Regions from separate parts of the Streptomyces sp. NPDC007095 genome, predicted to be linked through region 2. Evidence: predicted binding sites of a transcription regulator. Region 2 holds the regulator's gene; the other holds the start of a gene.

Region 1 (7,921 bases), on a different contig from region 2:
GACCCACTTCATAGAGATCGTGGAGTTCCCCTCGTTCGAGGAGGCGATGCGGAACTCGAACCTCCCCGAGACCGAACGGATCTTCCAGGAGATGGTGACGCTCTGCGACGAGCTGCCGACGTTCACCGACCTGGACGTGGTGCGGGACGAGCAGTTGTACGCGGCCAACATCCGCAGGTTCTTCGAGACGCTCGCGACGCCGGGTGAACTGCCGCCGCTCAACGGTCTGATGACGGAGGGCTACCACGACCACGATCCGGCCAACGCGCAGGACACCATCGGTCTCGACGCGATGCGGCGCGAGATCGAGATGTGGCGGGGCGGTTTCGACTTCACGTTCACCGTCGAGGACCAGCTCACCCAGGGCGACCGGGTCTGCACCCGGTGGACCTGGAACGGCACCCACAAGGGCGACTTCATGGGGATCCCGGCGACCGGGAAGCAGGTCACCATGACCGGTACGACCGTCTTCCGCTGCCAGGAGGACGGGAAGATCGCCGAGGGCTGGTGGCAGTACGACCAGCTGGGGCTGCTGGGTCAGCTGGGGGCGCTGGACGCGCTGGAGCAGTAGTACCGGTCGGTGCCGGTGGTGCGGGACCTGGCAGGTGGTACCGAGTACGGGAGAAGCCCCCGTTCCGTGCGGAACGGGGGCTTCTTCGGGAGTACGAGACTCAGTGGGAGTGCCCGTGGCCGTGACCGTGACCGGCGTCGGCCTCCTCCTCGGCCGGCTTCTCGACGACCAGGGTCTCGGTCGTGAGGAGCAGGGAGGCGATGGAGGCGGCGTTCTCCAGGGCGGAGCGGGTGACCTTGACCGGGTCGATGACACCGGACTTGACCAGGTCGCCGTACTCGCCGGTGGCGGCGTTGAAGCCCTGGCCCTTGTCGAGCTCGGCGACCTTGGAGGTGATGACGTAACCCTCGAGGCCGGCGTTCTCGGCGATCCAGCGCAGCGGCTCGACGGCGGCCTTGCGGACGACCGCGACACCCGTGGCCTCGTCGCCGGTCTTGTCGAGGTTGCCCTCGAGGATCTTCACGGCGTGGACGAGCGCGGAGCCACCACCGGAGACGATGCCCTCCTCGACCGCGGCGCGGGTCGCGGAGATGGCGTCCTCCAGACGGTGCTTCTTCTCCTTGAGCTCGACCTCGGTGGCGGCGCCGACCTTGATCACGCACACGCCGCCGGCCAGCTTGGCGAGGCGCTCCTGGAGCTTCTCGCGGTCCCAGTCGGAGTCGGTGTTCTCGATCTCGGCCTTGATCTGGTTGACCCGGCCGACGACCTCCTCGGAGTTGCCGCCACCGTCGACGATGGTGGTGTCGTCCTTGGTGACGGTCACACGGCGGGCGGTGCCCAGCACGTCCAGACCGACCTGGTCGAGCTTGAGGCCGACCTCCTCGGCGATGACCTGACCACCGGTGAGGGTGGCGATGTCGCCGAGCATGGCCTTGCGGCGGTCACCGAAGCCAGGGGCCTTCACGGCGACGGCGTTGAACGTGCCGCGGATCTTGTTCACGACCAGGGTCGACAGGGCCTCGCCCTCGACGTCCTCGGCGATGATCAGCAGCGGCCGGGAGGCGTTGGCCTGGATGACCTTCTCCAGCAGCGGCAGCAGGTCCTGGATGGAGCTGATCTTGCCCTGGTGGATGAGGATGTACGGGTCGTCGAGGACGGCCTCCATACGCTCCTGGTCGGACACCATGTACGGCGACAGGTAGCCCTTGTCGAAGGCCATGCCCTCGGTGAAGTCCAGCTCCAGGCCGAAGGTGTTGGACTCCTCGACGGTGATGACACCGTCCTTGCCGACCTTGTCCATCGCCTCGGCGATGAGCTCGCCGACCTGCGGGTCCTGGGCGGACAGCGCGGCGACGGCGGCGATGTCGGACTTCTCCTCGATCGGGCGCGCGGTGGCGAGGAGCTCGTCCGAGACCGCCTTGACGGCCGCGTCGATGCCCTTCTTGAGCAGCGCCGGGGAGGCACCCGCGGCGACGTTCTTCAGGCCCTCGCGGACGAGCGCCTGGGCCAGCACGGTGGCGGTGGTCGTACCGTCACCCGCGATGTCGTTGGTCTTGGTCGCCACCTCCTTCACCAGCTGGGCGCCGAGGTTCTCGTACGGGTCGTCGAGCTCGACCTCGCGGGCGATGGTGACACCGTCGTTGGTGATGGTGGGTGCGCCGAACTTCTTGTCGATGACGACGTTGCGGCCCTTGGGGCCGATCGTCACCTTGACCGTGTCGGCAAGCTTGTTGACGCCGCGCTCGAGGGCGCGACGGGCGTCCTCGTCGAACTTCAGGATCTTCGCCATGGGAGCGATTCAGCCCTCTCGGAAAACTGGGGTGAACGAACCGCGCCCCCGACGCCCGGCTGGTTATGGTCGCGGGGGCCAGGGGCGCAGTTCACTGCAAAACTGGGTGAAACGGTGAAGCTCGGTGAACTACTTCTCGATGATCGCGAGCACGTCGCGAGCCGAGAGGACGAGGTACTCCTCGCCGTTGTACTTCACCTCGGTGCCGCCGTACTTGCTGTACAGCACGATGTCGCCGGTGCTGACGTCGAGCGGCAGGCGCTCGCCGTTCTCGAAGCGGCCCGGGCCCACGGCAAGGACGACGCCCTCCTGGGGCTTCTCCTTCGCGGTGTCCGGGATGACCAGGCCAGAAGCCGTGGTCTGCTCGGCGTCCAGCGGCTGGACCACAACACGGTCCTCGAGCGGCTTGATGGCAACCTTGGAGCTGGTGGTCGTCACGATCCGACCTCCCCCTTCGGAGATCTCACGGGGTTAACTGTCTGAGGTGGCGACCAGGTGGATCCGTCGTCGCGGGTGCCGGACCTGCCCGTCGCTATTGGCACTCTCCAGGGGGGAGTGCCAGGGCCGAGACTATGACCGCGATTAGCACTCGGTCAAGCGGAGTGCCAAAGCGTCCGGCGTGGCGTGGGGTTTTGGGCACCCGGCGTGCGTGTCGGCGCGCCCGGGGGCTGTCGCTCCCAGACCCCCGCCATCGGCCTGAACGGCCTCGTCCTCGAACACCGGACGGGCTGATCGATGCCTCCCCGAGTCGATGCCTCCCCGAGCCGAATCGTCAGAGGTAGTTCTCCAGGCGTGCCGGTGTGAAGCCCTCCGCCTGGATGCGTCGCAGGAGTCTGACCGTCGCCTCCGTGAGGTTGGGCTCCTCGAAGCCGGAGAGGATGTCACCCGGTCGCAGACGGCGGGCGTCGGGCTCCCGGCCGAGGACGACGGCCACGACCCCGCAATCGGAGGCGGCGTGCAGCGTGGTGGTGTCGTAGGCGCCGTAGGGGGGACGGAAGAGCCGGGGGCGGATACCGAAGCGGGCCTTGAGCTTCTCCTGCTGGCCGCAGATCTCGGCCCGCTGGCCCGCGTACGGCAGTCCGCGCAGCGAGGCGTGATGGAGGGTGTGGTTCTGCACGCTCGCGCCGACCGTCCGCAGTTGGGCGAAGTGCCCGTATCCCGGCCCGACGACACTGTCCGTGAGGAACATGCTGACCGGCAGCCGCAGTTCACGGACCATGTCGACGAACCGCGGATCGCGCTCGGCACCGTCGTCGTACGTCAGGAAGACCACTTTGTCGCGGGTGGGTACGCGGTCCACGACGGGAGCCAGTCCCGGCGCCGCGCCGCGGAGGGCGGGCCGGGCGGGCTGCTGCGGCGGGGCGGCGAGCGGGGTGGGCAGCCCCCAGCGGCGGTACGTCGCCGGGGTCGGCCCGTTCGGCCTGGACCTGCGCACCTCCTGCGCGGCCTTCTTGCCAAGCCGTTCGATCGGGTCGACGGACTGGGCACAGCCGGTGCAGCCGGTCAGGAGCGCCGCGGTGAGCGCCCCCGCGACCAGCGCCCGCGTTCTCACAGGTAGTCCTCCAGCCGTGCCACCGCGTACCCCTTGTCGGTGACCAGCTTCAGGAAGCGGCGGATCATGTCGGGCATGGTGCCGTCCCAGTCCTCTTTGCCGCGGAAGTGGGTGAGGACGATGTCGCCGGGGTGCAGGTCGCGGTCCCAGTCGCGGTACTCCCAGTGGTCGACGAAGACCTCCTCGTCCCAGATGGGCGCGTACTTGATGCCGCAGGACTTGGCGGCGCGCAGGGTGTCCTGGTTGTAATTGCCGTAGGGCGGCCTGAGGACCTTCGGGCGCTTGCCGAACTGCTTCTCCATGATGTCCTGCATGCCGCAGATCTCGTGCCGCTGCTCCTCGTACGACAGCCCGGGCAGGTAGGGGTGGGTGAGGGTGTGGTTGTTGAGGGTGACGCCCTGGTCACGCATCTTCCGGAAGTACCCGTAGTCGTCCTTGACCAGGTAGTTGCTCAGGAAGGCGGTGTACGGGATCTTCAGGTCGCTCATCATCCTGAGGAACGCGGGGTCCTTCTCGGAGCCGTCGTCGATGGTGAGGAAGACGACCTTGTCCTTGGTGGGGACGGTCGTGAAGACCGGCGGCAGGCCGAGCTCTTCCTGATCGGTGACCTCGAAGCCGTCGCGGGGTCTGATGACCGGCTTTCTCGCCGGGGCCGGCGGCGCGGCCAGCGGGACCTTCGTGAGCCCCCAGTGCTTGGCCGCGACGGCCCGGGCGGCCTGCTGCTCGCGGATTCTGGCGGCGTAGGAGTCGAGGGCGCGGGCCGGGGGCGCGTGCAGCGCCTGCTGGGGCCCCTGGGCCGAACGGGCGCCGTTGGTGTCGTCGTCGGCGCAACCGGACGCGAGGGCGGCGACGGCGAGGACGGCGACCCCGCCCCAGACGCGCGCCCTCTTTGCGTTGTTTTTGTACTTTTGTCGTACTGATCGCATGGTGTCGGATCCTTGCAGGCCACCGTGCGCCCGGGGCTCCGACACCGCGACCGGGGGCGCACCGTCCACCGACTGGCCCACACCCGCCCGCACTGACCGACAATGGGCCGGTGAACGACGTCTCCTTCGCCTCCCTCCTCACCCCCGAGGGCCGCGCCCTGCTCGACGAGGTGCGCGGCACCGAACCGGCCCAGGAGCTGGCCGTCGCCACCCGGCTGCGCCGCGACCACCCGGCCGAACTGGTCTCGGCCGCACTCGGGCAGGCACGGCTGCGGCAGCGGGCGGCGGCGAAGTTCGGCGCCGAGGACGCGGAGCGGATGTTCTTCACCCCGAACGGGGTCGAGCAGTCGACGCGCACCACGGTCGCCACCCATCGAGCGCGGCGGCTGCGGTCCCTGGGCGTGCGCTCGGTCGCCGACCTGTGCTCCGGCATCGGCGGCGACGCGATCGCGCTGGCCCGCGCCGGGATCCGCGTCCTCGCCGTCGACCGCGACCCGCTGACGGTGGCGGCGGCGCGCGCGAACGCCGATGCGCTCGGGCTCGCCGACCTCATCGAGGTGCGCGAGGCCGATGTCACGGAGGTCGACACGCAGGCGTACGACGCGGTCTTCGTGGACCCTGCGCGGCGCGGCGGACGCGGCCGGATCTTCGACCCGGAGGCGTACTCACCCCCGCTCTCCTGGGCGATCGCGACGGCTCTGAAGGCCCCGCTCGCCGCGCTGAAGATCGCCCCGGGCATCCCCCACGAGGCCATCCCCGCCGAGGCGGAGGCCGAGTGGATCTCGGACGCCGGTGACGTGAAGGAGGCGGTGCTGTGGTTCGGCACCGAGCCGGGGCTGGTGCGGGCCACCCTGCTGCCCGGCCCGCGCGAGCTGCGCGGCCGCGGCCTCCCCGACCCCGCGGTGCGCGAGGTCGGGCGCTACCTGTACGAGCCCGACGGCGCCGTCATCCGCGCCCATCTGGTCGCCGAGGTCGCCGAGGAAGTCGACGGCGGGCTCGTCGACGAGACGATCGCGTACGTCACGGCGGACGAACTGCGCCCGACGCCGTACGCCTCCGCCTACGAGATCACCGACCGACTCCCCTTCAACGTGAAGAAGTTGAAGGCGCTGCTGCGGGAGCGGGGGGTCGGGGTGCTGACGGTGAAGAAGCGGGGGTCGGCGGTCGAGCCGGAGGAACTCCGCAAGAAGGCCCTGCCCAAGTCGCACGGCCCCCACTCGGCCACCGTCTTCCTGACCAGGGTCGCGGGGGCACCGACGATGCTGCTCGGCCACCCGGCCCAGCGGCACGCCTCCTAGGTCCTGTCGCCCTGGCAGGAGTCCCCCTGTCGGCAGTCCTCTAGCCGCAGTCCCGCGCCCGCGTCTCCAGCAGCACGCGTTCCCGTTCGTTGCGGGCCAGGCCCGCGGCTCGTTCGAACTCCGCGCGGGCCTGCGCCGTACGGCCGAGGCGGGCCAGCAGGTCGCCGCGGACGCTGGGCAGCAGGTGGTAGTCGCGCAGGGTCGGTTCACCGGTCAGACGGTCGACGATCTCCAGCGCCGCGGCGGGGCCCTCGGCCATGGAGACGGCGACGGCGCGGTTCAACTCGACCACGGGAGACGGGGAAAGGGCCGCCAGCAGCCCGTACAGGGTGGCGATCTGCCGCCAGTCCGTGTCCTCGTACGCGTACGCCTGGGCGTGGCAGGCGGCGATGGCGGCCTGGAGGGCGTACGGGCCGGCGGGTCCGGTGGTGCCGGCGCTCGCCCGGCCGAGGGCGGCGAAGCCGCGGCGGATCAGCAGGCGGTTCCAGCGGCGCCGGTTCTGGTCCTTGAGGAGGACGGGCTCGCCCGAGGGGCCGGTGCGGGCGGCGGCGCGGGACTCCTGGAGCTCCAGCAGGGACACCAGCCCGTGCACTTCGGGCTCCTTGGGCATCAACTCGGCGAGCACGCGTGCCAGTCGCAGCGCGTCCTCGCACAGGGCGGGGCGCAGCAGGTCGTCGCCCGCCGTGGCCGCGTACCCCTCGTTGAAGACCAGGTAGATGACCTCGAGTACGGACCCGAGGCGGGCCTCGCGGTCCGGGCCGTAGGGGACCTCGAAGGGGACGCCCTTCGTCGCCAGGGTCCGCTTGGCGCGCACGATGCGCTGGGCGACGGTCGCCTCCGGGGCGAGGAAGGCGCGGGCGATCTCGGGGGTGGTCAGACCGCCGACCAGGCGCAGGGTGAGGGCGATGCGGGCCTCGGCGGAGAGGACGGGATGGCAGGCGGTGAAGACGAGCCGCAACAGATCGTCGTCGATGTCGTCCGGGTCGGAGGGTTCGTCGAGGTGGTGCGGGGCGGTCACCGAAAGGTCCCGCCCCACCTCCTCCAGCTTGCGCGCGTACTGCTCCCTGCGGCGTACGAGATCGATCGCACGACGCTTGGCCGTGGTCGTCAGCCACGCGCCCGGGTTGTCCGGGACGCCGTCCCGCGGCCACTGTTCCAGCGCCGCGACCAGGGCGTCCTGCGCGAGCTCCTCGGCGATGCCGACGTCACGGACGATGCGGGAGACGCCGGCGATGATGCGGGGCGACTCGATCCGGAAGATCGTCTCCACGGCTTCGACGGCTTCGACGTCACCTCTGATGGCCCCGGACGGGTCCGACGGTGTGACGGGCGTGACGGCGGGCTGCTGCTCTTCCACAACCCACCATCAGACACCCGCGGCGGCCACAGGCCAAGGAACCGCTCAGCCCTCGGCGATCTCCCGCACCTCGCAGGTCACCGTCCAGTGCTCCTCGTGCACCTTCAGGAACCGCTTGGTCCACTCCAGGGCCTCGGCCATGTCCTTGCACTGCATGAGCGCGTAGCCGCCGACGACCTCCTTGGACTCGGTGAAGGGCCCGTCGGTGACGGAGAGCTGCCCGCCCGACCAGTGCACCCGCTTGCCCTGGGCGGACGGCGTCAGCCCGGCGGTGTCGAGCATGACCCCCGCCTTGGTGATCTCCTCGATCAGCTCGCCCATCCGCTGCATCAGCTCCGGGCTCGGGCCCTCGGCGGGCGCGGTGCTCTCGTCGATCTGGACCAGCGACAGGTAACGCGGCATGGTGACTCCTCGTGTCCGTGGTGCCTCGGAGGCGGGGCTTCTCCCTGCCTCTCACCCGTGCGTCGAACGGGAGACACCGGTTTCGA
Region 2 (7,921 bases):
CTCCTTCGGCATGCAGAGCGCCCGGCAGCACGTCCTCAAGGTGCTCGACCGTACGCACACCCCCGGCCGGCCCGAGGCGTGTGTCGCGGAGGCGCGTGCGGCCGGGTTCGAGCATGTGAACCTCGACCTGATCTACGGCACGCCCGGTGAGTCCGACGACGACTGGCGGGCCTCGCTCGACGCCGCGCTCGGTGCCGGGCCCGACCATGTCTCCGCGTACGCGCTGATCGTCGAGGAGGGGACGCAGCTCGCCCGCCGTATCCGGCGGGGCGAGGTGCCGATGACGGACGACGATGTGCATGCGGACCGGTATCTGATCGCCGACGAGGTGCTGTCCGGGGCGGGGTTCGACTGGTACGAGGTGTCGAACTGGGCCACTTCCGCCGCCGGGCGGTGCCTGCACAACGAGCTGTACTGGCGGGGCGCCGACTGGTGGGGGGCCGGGCCCGGGGCCCACAGCCATGTGGGCGGGGTGCGGTGGTGGAACGTGAAGCATCCCGGGGCGTATGCGGGGGCGTTGGCCGCGGGGCGGTCTCCGGGGGCGGGGCGTGAGCTGCTCTCGGAGGAGGACCGGCGGGTGGAGCGGATTCTGCTCGAGCTGAGGCTTCGGGAGGGGTGTCCGTTGTCGCTGCTGCGGGTGGAGGGGCTTGCGGCGGCCGGGCGTGCGTTGTCGGAGGGGTTGCTCGAAGCCGGGCCGTATGGCGAGGGGCGGGCCGTGCTCACGTTGCGGGGGCGGTTGCTGGCGGACGCGGTGGTACGAGACCTGGTGGACTGAGGGGGCTGCGCCCCCAGACCCCGGTGGTGTTCTTCTTCTGCGGGCGAGCGGGGGCTGGTCGCGCAGTTCCCCGCGCCCCTTGGGACGGGGCTGCGCCCTGGGTTCTCCGCGTGTCCGAAGTTTTTCTGCTGCGGGCCGGTGGGGGCTGGTCGCGCAGTTCCCCGCGCCCCTGAGGGGGGTGGGGCTGCGCCCCGGATCCCCCGTCTGGTCGGTGGCGCTTTGGCTGCGGGCCGGTGGGGGCTGGTCGCGCAGTTCCCCGCGCCCCTGAAAGCCTCAGCCCGTCCGGCGTTCGAGGACGAGGCCGTTCAGGCCGATTCGGGGTTTGGGGCCGGAGCTCCCAAGTAGGGACGGGACGGGTAGGGGCGGCGGGGGCGAGGACCGGGTCTGTCAGTGGGGGGCTGTGACGAAGTCGATGAGTTCTTCCACTCGGCCCAGGAGCTCCGGCTGCAGGTCCTTGTAGGAGTGGACGCGGGACAGGATGTGCTGCCAGGCGGCGCCGGTGTTCTCGGGCCAGCCGAGGGCGCGGCAGACGCCGGTCTTCCAGTCCTGGCCGTGGGGGACCCGGGGCCAGGACGGGATGCCTACGGAGGACGGCTTCACGGCTTCCCAGATGTCGATGTAGGGATGGCCGAGGACCAGGGCGTGCTCGCTCGTGACCGACGCCGCGATACGGGACTCCTTGCTGCCGGGCACCAGGTGGTCGACGAGGACGCCGAGGCGGGCGTCCGGCCCGGGTGAGAAGTCCGCCACGATCGCGGGCAGGTCGTCGACGCCCTCCAGGTACTCGACCACGACGCCCTCGATGCGCAGATCGTCGCCCCAGACCCGTTCGACCAGCTCGGCGTCGTGGCGGCCCTCCACGTAGATCCGGCCGGCACGGGCGACCCGGGCCCGCGCGCCGGGGACGGCCACCGAACCGGAGGCCGTGCGGGTGGGACGGACGGCGGTGGTGGAGGGCGAGGGGCGGGTGAGAGTGACGACCCGGCCCTCCAGGAGGAAGCCGCGCGGTTCCAGCGGGAACACGCGGTGCTTGCCGAAGCGGTCCTCCAGCGTCACCGTGCCCGCCTCGCAGCGGATCACCGCACCGCAGAAGCCGGTAGCCGGTTCCTCGACCACCAGGCCCGGCTCCGCCGGAACCTCCGGCACGGGCTTGGGCTTCTTCCACGGCGGAGTCAGGTCCGGAGAGTACTGGCGCATTCGGATGACGATAGGAGAAGCTCGGCGGCGCTCACCGCGACACGCCGAAATCCGACGCGTCGAAACCGGGCGTGGCGAAACCCGGCGTGGCGGAACCCGGCACGCCGAAACGCGCGGCCAACGCGTCCCGCTGGGACCGCACGAACCCGGCGTCCACGACCGCCCCGTGACCGGGCACGTACAGCGCGTCCTCCCCGCCGAGGTCGAGCAACCGGTCGAGGGCCCCGGGCCAGCGCGACGGTACGGCGTCGGGGCCCGCCTGGGGCTCGCCGGACTCCTCGACCAGGTCGCCGCAGAACACCACCGTCGGGTCGCCCGGCACCACGACCACGAGGTCGTGCGCGGTGTGGCCCTCGCCCGTCCGCACCAGCAGGACCTCGACGCCGCCGGTCAGCTCGAGATGCCGGGTGCCCCACACGTAGTGCCGGGGACGCACCAGGGTGTCCGCCGCGTCCTCCGCCGCCCGCGCGTCCAGCCCGCCCCGCACCGCGTCCGCGTACAGCTCCTCGCGCCCGTGCTCGTACACCTCGGCCGAGCCGCCCGCGACGAGGACCTCCGCGCCCGCGAACGCCGCAGCGCCGAGGACATGGTCGAAGTGGGGGTGGGTGAGCGCGAGGAAGGTCACACGGCGGCCGGCGAGCGTCTGCGCCTCCCCGCGCAACCGTGCGCCCTCCGCGAGGCTCGACCCCGCGTCGACGATCAGCGCCCCGCCCTCGCCCACGACCAGCCCGACCGTGCAGTCCCAGACCGGAAGCCGCCGCCGCCCCACCCGCGGTGTCAGCTGCTCCCACCCTGCCTCTTCCCAAGTCACCTTCATACGCCGACGCTAGCGGTGAGGGCGTGGACGGTACGACATCGCGGGCAGGGACGGTGTGACATCACAGGACACGTCGGTGTACGTCCGTGCACCTTGCACAAGATCGCGGGGCCGCCCTTGCCGGGGCCGTACCCACCGGCCGTACACTGGGCCGGGGAATGCTGGCACTCGCACGCGCTGAGTGCCAAGCGAGGCGCCGAGGGGTCGACAGCTGGAGGTGTGCGCGATGCTCAGTGAACGCAGGCTGGAAGTGCTGCGCGCCATCGTCCAGGACTATGTCGGCACCGACGAGCCGGTCGCGGTCGGGTCCAAGGCACTGACCGAGCGGCACCGGCTGGGGGTCTCCCCGGCCACCGTCCGCAACGACATGGCGGCCCTGGAGGACGAGGGGTACATCGCCCAGCCGCACACCAGCGCCGGGCGGATCCCCACCGACAAGGGCTACCGGCTCTTCGTCGACAAGCTCGCCGGCGTCAAGCCGATGACCGCGCCCGAGCGGCGGGCCATTCAGAACTTCCTGGACGGCGCCGTCGACCTCGACGACGTCGTCGGACGGACGGTGCGGCTGCTCGCGCAGCTGACCCGGCAGGTCGCCGTCGTGCAGTATCCGTCGCTGACGAGATCGACCGTGCGGCACGTGGAGCTGCTGTCCCTCGCCCCTGCTCGTGTGATGCTCGTGCTGATCACGGACACCGGGCGGGTCGAGCAGCGCATGATCGACTGTCCGGTCCCGTTCGGAGAAACGTCTCTCGCGGATCTGCGGGCCCGGCTGAACAGCAGGGTCGCGGGCCGTCGCTTCGCGGACGTCCCGCAGCTCGTGCAGGACCTCCCGGACGCGTTCGAGGCGGAGGACCGGGGTACGGTCGCCACGGTGCTCTCCACTCTTCTGGAGACGCTCGTCGAGGAGACCGAGGAGCGGCTGATGATCGGCGGAACCGCCAATCTGACGCGCTTCGGACATGACTTCCCTCTCACCATCCGGCCGGTGCTCGAAGCGCTTGAGGAGCAGGTCGTGCTTCTCAAGTTGCTTGGTGAGGCCGGGGATTCGAGCATGACCGTGCGAATCGGTCACGAGAACGCGTATGAGGGACTCAACTCCACGTCCGTGGTCTCGGTCGGCTACGGTTCGGGCGGCGAGGCAGTAGCCAAACTCGGCGTGGTCGGCCCGACCCGCATGGATTACCCGGGAACGATGGGAGCGGTACGCGCAGTGGCACGGTACGTCGGACAGATCCTGGCGGAGTCCTAAGTGGCCACGGACTACTACGCCGTACTCGGCGTGCGCCGCGACGCGTCCCAGGACGAGATCAAGAAGGCCTTCCGGCGGCTCGCACGCGAGCTGCACCCGGATGTCAATCCCGATCCGAAGACGCAGGAGCGGTTCAAGGAGATCAACGCCGCGTACGAGGTGTTGTCGGACCCGCAGAAGAAGCAGGTCTACGACCTCGGCGGCGACCCGCTGTCCCAGTCGGGCGGCGGCGGTGCGGGCGGCTTCGGCGCCGGTGGGTTCGGGAACTTCTCGGACATCATGGACGCCTTCTTCGGTACGGCGTCACAGCGCGGTCCGCGGTCGCGTACGCGGCGTGGCCAGGACGCCATGATCCGGCTCGAGATCGAGCTGGACGAGGCGGCCTTCGGCACGACGAAGGACATCCAGGTCGACACGGCCGTCGTCTGCGCCACCTGCAACGGTGAGGGCGCGGCGCCGGGCACCTCGGCCCAGACCTGTGACATGTGTCGCGGGCGGGGTGAGGTGTCCCAGGTCACGCGGTCCTTCCTCGGGCAGGTCATGACCTCCCGGCCGTGTCCGCAGTGCCAGGGCTTCGGGACCGTCGTCCCGACTCCCTGCCCCGAGTGCGCCGGTGACGGGCGGGTCCGGTCGCGTCGCACGCTGACCGTCAAGATCCCCGCCGGTGTCGACAACGGCACGCGGATCCAGCTCGCGGGCGAGGGCGAGGTCGGGCCCGGTGGCGGTCCCGCCGGTGACCTCTACGTCGAGATCCACGAGCTGCCGCACTCCACGTTCCAGCGGCGCGGGGACGATCTGCACTGCACGGTGACCATTCCGATGACCGCGGCCTCGCTCGGCACCAAGGTGCCGCTGGAGACCCTCGACGGGCTGGAGGAGGTCGACATCCGTCCGGGCACGCAGTCCGGGCAGTCGATCCCGCTGCACGGGCGGGGTGTCACGCATCTGCGCGGCGGCGGCCGGGGTGACCTCATCGTGCATGTCGAGGTGACCACGCCCACGAAGCTCGATCCCGAGCAGGAGCGGTTGCTGCGGGAGCTGGCGCAGCTGCGGGGGGAGGAGCGGCCCACCGGGCAGTTCCAGCCCGGGCAGCAGGGCCTGTTCTCGCGCCTGAAGGACGCGTTCAACGGTCGCTGACGGGTGCGCCTGGGGGCTCCGCCCCCAGGCGCTCGACCGTCCGTTCCGGTGGCCTATGCCAGGCGGAAGGCCCGATTCGGACTTGTTCGGAGGACGTGACAACATGCCGTCATGTCCACCGCACTGACCGATCTCTTCCCCCACCCGATCGTGCAGGCCCCCATGGCGGGCGGCGTCTCCGTCCCGCATCTCGCGGCCGCCGTGTCCGAGGCGGGCGGGCTCGGGTTCCTCGCCGCCGGGTACAAGACCGCCGACGGCATGTACCAGGAGATCAAGCAGTTGCGCGGGCTCACGGGCCGCCCCTTCGGGGTCAATCTGTTCATGCCGCAGCCCGAGTACGCGGACCCCGCCGCGGTCGAGGTCTACGCCCACCAGCTCGCGGGCGAGTCCTCCTGGTACGAGACCGAACTCGGTGAACCGGACAGCGGTCGTGACGACGGCTACGACGCCAAGCTCGCCGTCCTCCACGACAACCCGGTGCCGGTGGTCTCGTTCCACTTCGGCATCCCGAGCCCCGACGTCCTGGACTCCCTGCGCCGCGCCGGCACCCTCACCGTGATCACCGCGACCACGGCCGAGGAGGCCCTCGCCGTCCAGCGGGCCGGCGCCGACGCGGTCATCGCGCAGGGTGTGGAGGCGGGCGGCCACCAGGGCACCCACCGCGACAACCCGGAGACGGACGGTACGGGTATCGGGCTGTTGTCGCTGATCGCGCAGGTCCGCGAGACCGTGGACATTCCGATCATCGCCGCCGGCGGCATCATGCGCGGCAGCCAGATCGCCGCGGTGCTCGCCGCGGGCGCGAACGCGGCACAGCTCGGCACCGCGTTCCTCGCCACCCCGGAGTCCGGCGCCAACGCCGTGCACAAGCAGGCGCTGACCAACCCGCTGTTCGTCCGGACGGAGCTGACGCGCGCGTTCTCCGGGCGGCCGGCGCGCGGCCTGGTGAACCGCTTCATGCGTGAGCACGGCCCGTACGCGCCCGCCGCGTACCCCGAGGTCCACCACCTCACCTCCCCGCTGCGCAAGGCGGCCGCCAAGGCGGGCGACGCGCAGGGCATGGCGCTGTGGGCGGGGCAGGGGCACCGCATGGCGCGCGAGCTGCCCGCCGGGCAGCTGGTGGAGGTGCTGAGCGCGGAGCTCGAGGCGGCCAGGACAGCGTTGTCGGCCGCCGGGGAAGCGGGGGGTGAGGTCCGATGACGGCACCCGTGTTCGTGGTCGAGCACTTCGACGCGGACGGCGCCGGACGGCATGTCCTCGACGGCTCGGAGGGGCGGCACGCCGTCTCCGTGAAGCGGCTGAACCCCGGCGAGGACGTCGTCCTCACGGACGGGGCCGGGCGCTGGGCCCAGTGCGTGGTCGTCGCCACCGAGGGCAAGGACCGTCTGATCGTCCAGATGGACTCCGTGGCCGAGGAGCCGGTGGAGGAGCCCCGTGTCACCGTCGTCCAGGCGCTTCCCAAGGGCGACCGGGGCGAGCTGGCCGTCGAGACCATGACCGAGACCGGCGTCGACGCGATCGTCCCCTGGGCCGCCTCCCGCTGCATCACCCAGTGGAAGGGCGAGCGGGGTCTGAAGGCGCTCGCCAAGTGGCGGGCCACGGCCCGGGAGGCCGGCAAGCAGTCGCGCCGGGTGCGTTTCCCGGAGGTCGCGGACGCGGCGACGACCAAGCAGGTTGCTGCGCTTCTCGCCAAAGCCGACTTCGCGGCCGTTCTGCACGAGAGCGGCGTCGAACCCCTGGCCACGGCCGAACTGCCCGAGCGGGGCGAGATCGTGCTCGTGATCGGCCCGGAAGGAGGCGTCTCTCCCGAGGAGCTGGCGCTCTTCGCGGAGTCGGGTGCCAAGGCGTACCGGCTCGGGCGTAGCGTGCTGCGTACCTCGACCGCCGGGACCGCGGCGACCGCGCTGCTGCTCGGGCGCACCGGCCGCTGGTCCTGAAACCACGCCAACCACGACATGTACGACACGCGCGTCAACCGCGACATGTACGACACGCGCGTCAACCGCGACATGTACGACACGCGCGCCAACCGCGACACGCACGCCCGCGCGCCAACCGCGACACGCACGCCCGCGCGCCACGCCCACGGGGGGACGCCTTGGAACTCGCCCAAGTACGGTTGCTCGTCTCGGACTTCCCGGTCTGCTACCGCTTCTACGCGGAGGTCCTCGGCCTCAAGCCGCAGTCGGGCGCGGCCGAAGGGCCGTACGAGAAGTTCAGTCCCACCGTCGGTTCGGCGGGCATCGCGCTCCAGGACCGCGCGATGATGGCCCGGATACTGGGTGAACTGGGCGACTCGGCGAGCGGTCACCGTTCCCTGGTGGTCCTGCGCGTCGATGACCTGGACTCCTACTGCGAGGCCATCACCTCGCGCGGCGCCGTCCTCGTCCACGGCCCGGACTTCATGACGGACCGGATGCGGGTCGCCCACCTCAAGGACCCCGAGGGCAACCTGGTGGAACTTCAGGAGTGGCTCCTCCTGCGGACCTGACACAGTTTCACGCATATGCGTTCGACAGGGGCGCACGCGGGTGTGTAGTGGCCGTATGGGGTCTACCGCGACGCCCGGGACAGTGGCACTCTGCCGTCTATGGGGGCATTGATGCGTATTCGACGACTGGCGAGACGACTGGTGACGGGCCGTCGGGGACCGATGGTGGCCGGGCTCGCCGTGGTGAGCGCCTTCGGGGTGGCCGCGTGCGAACCGGTCGGTGGCCTGAGCGCCTCCGCGGTGGCGTACACGACC

Evidence for each region. Region 2 encodes HrcA, which represses chaperone genes, less so after heat shock. Its sites were predicted from a motif close to TTNGCACTCNGNNNNNCNGAGTGCNAA; they were not measured.
Region 1: the regulator HrcA is predicted to act here: its motif matches at 2,883-2,909, upstream of groES (co-chaperone GroES).

The regions. Positions count from the first base shown of each region.
Region 1 covers NZ_JBEYFS010000053.1:1,209-9,129, forward strand. The annotation lists gene ABZ656_RS19595 (ester cyclase) at 1-571, shown strand, start outside; gene groL (chaperonin GroEL) at 672-2,300, opposite strand; gene groES (co-chaperone GroES) at 2,430-2,738, opposite strand; gene ABZ656_RS19610 (polysaccharide deacetylase family protein) at 3,073-3,852, opposite strand; gene ABZ656_RS19615 (polysaccharide deacetylase family protein) at 3,849-4,778, opposite strand; gene ABZ656_RS19620 (methyltransferase domain-containing protein) at 4,889-6,076, shown strand; gene ABZ656_RS19625 (RNA polymerase sigma factor) at 6,117-7,376, opposite strand; gene ABZ656_RS19630 (YciI family protein) at 7,479-7,835, opposite strand.
Region 2 covers NZ_JBEYFS010000089.1:726-8,646, forward strand. The annotation lists gene hemW (radical SAM family heme chaperone HemW) at 1-775, shown strand, start outside; gene ABZ656_RS27900 (DUF3097 domain-containing protein) at 1,163-1,972, opposite strand; gene ABZ656_RS27905 (MBL fold metallo-hydrolase) at 2,004-2,789, opposite strand; gene hrcA (heat-inducible transcriptional repressor HrcA) at 3,016-4,038, shown strand; gene dnaJ (molecular chaperone DnaJ) at 4,039-5,175, shown strand; gene ABZ656_RS27920 (nitronate monooxygenase) at 5,287-6,375, shown strand; gene ABZ656_RS27925 (16S rRNA (uracil(1498)-N(3))-methyltransferase) at 6,372-7,112, shown strand; gene ABZ656_RS27930 (VOC family protein) at 7,274-7,666, shown strand; gene ABZ656_RS27935 (hypothetical protein) at 7,778-7,921, shown strand, end outside.